DNA from 2 places in the Nocardia sp. NPDC020380 genome. Region 1 is predicted to be linked to the other one. Evidence: riboswitches for the same ligand, from Rfam matches in the RefSeq annotation. Region 1 holds a riboswitch; the other holds the start of a gene.
The links. A riboswitch is a leader RNA that binds a small molecule or an ion and turns the genes downstream of it on or off. The one in region 1 is predicted to bind glycine.
Positions count from the first base shown of each region.

Region 2: linked by a shared signal. The riboswitch ahead of gcvH (glycine cleavage system protein GcvH) and the one ahead of gcvP (aminomethyl-transferring glycine dehydrogenase) in region 1 are both predicted to bind glycine.

Region 1 is NZ_JBIRVQ010000004.1:447,224-450,627, forward strand. Features, by position in the region: gene gcvP (aminomethyl-transferring glycine dehydrogenase) at 1-2,124, opposite strand, end outside; glycine riboswitch at 2,164-2,260, opposite strand; gene ACH438_RS12855 (MerR family transcriptional regulator) at 2,336-2,902, opposite strand; gene ACH438_RS12860 (bifunctional nuclease family protein) at 3,099-3,404, opposite strand, start outside.
Region 2 is NZ_JBIRVQ010000002.1:718,827-722,230, forward strand. Features, by position in the region: gene ACH438_RS07180 (fatty acid desaturase family protein) at 1-936, opposite strand, end outside; gene ACH438_RS07185 (DUF6307 family protein) at 1,150-1,296, shown strand; gene gcvH (glycine cleavage system protein GcvH) at 1,308-1,724, opposite strand; glycine riboswitch at 1,883-1,970, opposite strand; gene ACH438_RS07195 (CocE/NonD family hydrolase) at 2,010-3,404, opposite strand, start outside.

The sequences.
Region 1 (3,404 bases):
GCCGGCATCGTGCACCAGCGCGCACAGCTCGGCCACCTCGTGCTCGTACACGCCGTGCGTGGACGGGTAGGTGATCATGATGCAGGCCAGCCGATCCGCGTGATCGGCGATCTTGGCGCGCAGATCGTCCAGATCGATATCGCCGTTGGGGCGGGTCTTCACGACCTCCACCCGCATGCCGACCATGGCGGCCGACGCGGCATTGGTGCCGTGCGCACTGGACGGGATCAGGCAGGTATCGCGGTGCGAATCACCACGATCCAGGTGGTAGCGGCGAATCGCCAGCAGGCCCGCGTACTCGCCCTGGCTACCGGCATTGGGCTGCAACGAGACCCGGTCATAGCCGGTCACCGCGGACAGCCAGCCCTCCAGATCCTCGATCAGCTTGATCAGGCCCGGCGCGTCCTCGACCGGCGCGTACGGGTGCACCCGATTGAAGCCCGGCCAGGTGATGGACTCCATCTCGGCCACGGCGTTCAGCTTCATGGTGCAGGAACCGAGCGGAATCATGCTGCGGTCCAGGGCGATATCCTTGTCCGACAGCGCGCGCAGGTAGCGCAGCATGGCGGTCTCGGTGCGGTACTTGGTGAACGCCGGCGCGGTCAGGAACTCCGAGGTGCGAACCTCGATGTGCGGGCGCTGCTTACCGTGGAAGAGCGCGCCCTCCGGGCCCACCGGGATCTCGGCGCCGAAGCAGTCCAGCACGTCGACCACATGGGTGTCGGTGGTGACCTCGTCGCAGGCGATGCTCACATGATCGGCATCGACCAGGCGCAGATTGATGCCGCGGCCCTTGGCCTTGGCCACAATGGCTTCCGCGCCACCGGGCACGTTCACCAGCACGGTGTCGAAGAAGGTCTGGTGCACGACCGCGTCACCGAGCCCGGCGGCCAGCCACTGCGCGTGCCCGTGCACCCGCCGCGCGAGCGACCGCAGCCCGTCCGCGCCGTGGTAGGAGGCGTACATGGCGGCCAGAATGGCCAGCAGCACCTGCGCGGTGCAGATGTTCGAGGTCGCCTTCTCGCGGCGAATATGCTGCTCACGGGTCTGCAGCGCGAGGCGGTAGGCGAGATTGCCGTCCGCGTCCACCGAGACGCCGACCAGGCGGCCGGGCAGCTGGCGCGCATGCGCCTCGCGCACCACGAGATATCCCGCGTGCGGGCCGCCGAAGCCGAGCGGCACGCCGAAACGCTGGGTGGTGCCGAAGCAGACGTCCGCGCCCTGCTCACCGGGCGGCGTGATCAGGGTCAGCGCAAGCAGATCCGCGCCGACCGCCACCAGCGCGCCGCGCTCGTGGGCGGCCGCGATGACCGGGGCCCAATCCACGAGCCGGCCGGAGGCGCCGGGCTGCTGCACCAGTACGCCGAAGAACTCGCCCTCGGGTAGTTCGCCGCCGGACAGATCCGCCTCGACGAGCTCGATGCCCATCGGCTCGGCCCGGGTGGCCAGCACCGTGCGCGTCTGCGGGAAGAGATCGGCGTCGATGAGCAGGCGCTGCGACTTGCTCTTGCGGTTGGCCCGCTGCAGCAGGGTCATGGCCTCGGCGGCGGCGGTGGCCTCGTCCAGCATGGACGCGTTGGCCACCTCCATGCCGGTCAGCTCGGCCACCATGGTCTGGAAGTTGAGCAGCGCCTCGAGCCGGCCCTGGCTGATCTCCGGCTGGTAGGGCGTGTACGCGGTGTACCAGGCGGGGTTCTCGACCAGGTTGCGCAGCAGCACCGGCGGAGTGTGGGTGTCGTAGTAGCCCAGCCCGATCATGGAGGTGGCCACGGTGTTCGAGTTCGCCAGTGCCGCAAGCTCGCTCAGCGCTTCATGCTCGGACAGCGCCGGCGGGAGCGCGGCCAGGCCGTTCTCCGCGACGGGGTCGAGAATGCCGGCGGGCACGGCGCGGGTGGCGAGCTCGTCCAGCGACTCGACGCCGACGGTGGCCAGGATGCGGTCCAGTTCGCCGCTGTCGGGGCCGATGTGGCGGTCGGCAAAGGATCGAGTCCAGATCACGGCTGCTCCAAAGGGGTGGGCGGGGTCGACCTCCGAGGTCGACTCGTTCGTCTGCCCTCCCCCTCTGTCTTTGGCGCCTGAGAGATTCAAGCCCCGGCCACGCTGTGGCCGTTGCCCTTTCACCATGGGCGGGTGGCCCGGAGCCACCGCTTTCCAGAGGCGTCGTAACTCCGCACGGTCCCTTGTGCCTGAGAGATTGACGGGGAGGTTTTGCTCCTTCGGCGCCCGGGTTTTCGGCCCAGGACTCTCCCGCACGGCTGCGACGCAACGCCAGTCTAATTCGACCCAGGTTACAGAAATGTTGCCTAGGTCGATTTCACACGAAAACGGCCTCTGGCTAGCCGGTCTTGCTCATCCGCGCCTTGCGGCGGAAGGAGAGTTCGTCCTCGGGACGGTCGGAAGCGGTGCCGCTCTCGGCCCGCTCGGCCGGGAAAGCGGCGATGGCACCGGTCAATTCGCGCATGGCCCCGCCGACGGCGATACCGAAGACGCCCTGTCCGCCCTGCAGTAAATCGACTACCTCCTCGGGTGAGGAGCATTCGTAGACGGTGGCGCCGTCGGAGAAGAGGGTGATGCCGGCCAGGTCCTCGACGCCGCGGCTGCGCAGGTGATCCACGGCGATGCGGATGTTCTGCAGCGAGATGCCGGCGTCGAGCAGCCGCTTGACGATCTTGAGGACCAGGATGTCCTTGAACGAGTAGAGCCGCTGGCTACCGGATCCGGTGGCGGAACGGATGGACGGCACGACCAGCCCGGTGCGGGCCCAGTAATCCAGCTGGCGGTAGGTGATGCCCGCCACTTGGCAGGCGCTGGGCACGCGGTAGCCGACCAGTTCGTCCGGCACCGTGTCGTCGGGGAACAGCCCTGGCTGCACCACATCCTGAGGTTGCGGTTGATCTCCCACTGACTACTCCCTTACTGCGTGCCTATCAGCGCTTGTCATCGACCTGGAGCGTGGCCTAACAGTCGAGGCTACTCTTCGATTGTCGCGGCAGTATCGGCACGTTCAAAGCTTGGCGGAGCGCGTGTTTCTCACCCTAAACCTGAGGTAGAGACACGGTTTTGTCACGCTGGGAGATCATCGCCAGGTCAGGAACTGGTCAGCTGTCCGTCGCCTTGAAGTCGTCGGGAGAAACAGACTCGAGGAACTCTTTGAACTTCTCGACTTCGTCCTCGCGCTCGTCCGGCATGACGAGGCCGGCTTCCTCCAGCACCGGCTCCTCGGCATAGATCGGACAACCCACGCGCAGAGCGATGGCCACCGAATCCGACGGTCGCGCGGAGATCCGCAGGTTGTTCTCGAACACCAGATCCGCGTAGAACGTGCCCTCTTGCAGGTCCACGATCCGGACCTCCTTCAAGGTATGCCCGAGCTCCTTGATGAGGTTCTTGATCAGATCGTGCGT
Region 2 (3,404 bases), on a different contig from region 1:
GAGGTCGGGGAAGAGGTGGTGTTCTATTTGGTGGGAGAGGTTGCCGGAGAGGATGTGGAAGAGTTTGCTGCCGGTGATGTTCGAGGAACCGAGCATTTGGCGGACATACCATTCGCCCTGAGTCTCGTTGGCGGTTTCCTCCTCGGTGAAAGTTTGTACGCCGGAGGGGAAGTGGCCGCAGAAGATGATCGAGTAGGCCCAGATGTTGCGGACTATGTTGGCGGTGGCGTTGCCTGCCAGGGTGGGGAGGAAGAGGGGGCCCGTCAGTAGGGGGAAGGCCAGGTAGTCCTTGATTACTTGGCGGCGGGCCTTGCGCCATTGGGCGGTGAGGAGGCGTTTGAGGTCGGGCCAGCGGCGTTTGCCCTGGATGATGTTCTCGACTTCCAGGTCGTGGAGCATCACGCCCCATTCGACGAGCATCATCAGGAGGAAGGCGTAGAGAGGGTTGCCCAGGTAGTACGGATTCCATTGCTGCTCAGGGTCTATGCGGAGGAAGCCGTAGCCGAGGTCGCGGTCGCGGCCGCGGATATTGGTGTAGGTGTGGTGGATGTAGTTGTGGGAGTGCTTCCACTGGTCGGCGGGGCACACCAGGTCCCATTCGAAGACTCGGGAATTCAGGCCGGGCTCGCGCATCCAATCCCATTGGCCGTGCATGACATTGTGGCCGGTCTCCATATTGTCCAGGATCTTGGACAGGCTGAGGGCGGTCACGCCGGCCAGCCAGCACGGCGGCAGGAAACCTAGGTACATCAGGCCGCGGCCCGCGACCTCGAAACTGCGCTGCGCCTTGATGATCGAGTAGATGTACTCGCGATCCCGTTGGCCCAGATCGGCGGTGATGCGGGTGCGCAGACCGTCCAGCTGCCGGCCGATCTCTTCGAGCTGGGCCGGGCTCAGGGTCAACGGGCCGTCTGCGGACGCGACGAGTGTGGACATGGTGGTCGCCTGACTTTCGGATATCGATGCCGATATCGCCGGCCGCGACACTGGTGCCCAGCTGAATCGTCACAGGACGAGAGGATTCTCCATTCTACCGCCGCATTCCGGTGCTGTAGGCTTCTGGTGTCAGCGACGTATGTCTACGCTGTAGGTCCAGTTGAGGCTGCCACCTGGCCGAACGAATGCCCAACTACTGATAGGCGGCACGACATGGCAGTGAAAACGCCCTACGAGCTTCGAGTTATCCGCGTGCGGGATGCCGTGCGGGAGAACTCGAAACTGGATGAGAAGGCCGCGACGGCACTCGCCGTGCAGGTGCTGCGCGCCCTCGACACGATCCCCGAGAAGATCCGCTGATCCAGCCGCTGCTAGGCGGGTTGCTCAGTGACAGCGGCATATTCGGCCGCGCTGAGCAGCTTGCCCAGTGCGGTCGGCTGCACCGCGAACAGCCAGCCCTCCCCGTACGGATCGGTCCCGATCAGCGCCGGATCCTCGACGACGGCGGCATTCACGATCGTCACCCGCCCGGTCACCGGCGCGTAGAGATCGGAGACGGCCTTGGTGGACTCGACCTCACCGCAGGTCTCACCGGCCATGACCGTCGACCCGACCGCCGGCAACTCGACATGCACCAGATCGCCGAGCGCCGCGACCGCGACCGTGGTCAGCCCGATCCGGACCGGATGGTCCGGCAGCGCCGAATTCGGCTCCAGCGCAACCCATTCGTGCTCATCGGAGTAGCTGAGATCGTAGGGCAGCGCGGCGGCGGTACGAGGTTCGGACATGAGGTGACTCCCTGTTCGACAGTGTCCGGCGGGCACCGGACCTCGGCATGGTCACCTCCCCGCTCTGTCCTGTGACCTGAGAGTTTGGGCGCACCCGCGAGCACGCTGTTCACCTTCGGTAAGACCCGGTCGGAACCGGCGTCTTTCTCCAGAGTTGCCTCGGCACTGCGGTATTGGGCCTGAGAGATTCCCGGGGAGGGTGTTGCTCCTACGGCGTCTCCGAAGAGACTCTCCCGCTGCACGTCGACGGCGATCTTCAATTGTGTGTGGAACAGTAGGCGATCTTCACTGCTTTTGGAACAGTACCGGAAGCAGTAGATGCGAGGCGTACTTCTCGCCGGTATGCACGGTGAGACTGCCCGCGGAGATGTCCGCGGGCCGATCGTCCGGGTCGTCGTGCAGGAAGAGACCGGAGCCGGTGAACGGGATCGGGTGATCCGGAAGCACTTCCGGCACCGCCCCGGGATGGATGTAGTCGTGGCCTTGGATATCGAGCGTCAGCGTGTACCCGGCCGGCAGGTACAGGCTGGTCGGCAGGATCTCGACATCGACCTCATGAATGACGCCGGGAACGAGCGGCTCGGCGTGCTCGTGCGGGTGAACCGGCAGGTACGGCCGGGATCGCTCCGGGTCCAGCGCGCGATGCGAGGCCCGCAACCAGCCCTGGGCGATGGGCACATTCGGGTCGTTGGCACCGCGATAGACGATCTCCTTGCCATCGGGTGCGAAGGCGCGCACCACGAGGAACAGGTCCGCGTCGGTGGTGGACGAGGCGATGAACAGCTTGGCCGCGACCGGCCCCGCGAACTCCAGGTCGACCGGAGTGACGTAGCTGAAGGAGACTCGGCCGGCCTTGCCCGTGTAGGTCACCGATGCGCCGGTCGATGGCTTCGCGCCCAGCGAGCCGTCGTGCGCATCGAGATATAAACGGGTCCAGTCGGTTTCGGGCAGTGGCCAGTCCGATCCGGTGCGCTCGCCGACATGGCCATCCGCATGCCGAGTCCGCAGATGCACACGGGGCTGCTCGGTCCAGCCGGTGTCCTCGCCCTTCAGGAAGTGCCCGAAGAACCGCCGCTGCAGGTCCGTGCCGTACCGGGCATAGAACAGCGACAGATGGTCGTCCTCGTGCATGGCGAGCCATTTGTCCTGCGACGCAGCCAGTTCGAGGCCCCGCGTATTGCCGCGCAGGTGCAGTCCCATGCCACCCCAGTTCCCCGCGGACAACAGCGGCACCGTGATTCGGGACCAGTCGGGAGCATTGTCGCGGTAATAGTCATCCAGGAAACGGTGCTCTCGGACCACCTGCCCGAGGTCCACCCGGCGCTGCGCCAGCTCGTCCTCGGTGAATGTCTCGTCACCACAGACGAGCAGCCCGGTGTGGGGATTGCGATCGCCCTTCGCACCGATGCCGTACTGCGACCCCGAAACCGTTCTCGCATACCAGGAATCGGTGAAGGTCGACAGAATTCCGCCGTGATAGGTGGCATCGCGGTAGCGGTCGGCGGCGCCCTCCCAGACGCACATCGCGCTCAGATGCGGCGGTTGCGCCGCGGCGACCGGCCATTGGATCATGGCGAAGTATGAGATGCCGTTGAGCCCGACTCGGCCATTGCTCCACGGCTGAGCTGCCGCCCATTCGATCGACTCGTACAGGTCCCGGGTCTCGCGCGGAGAGAACGG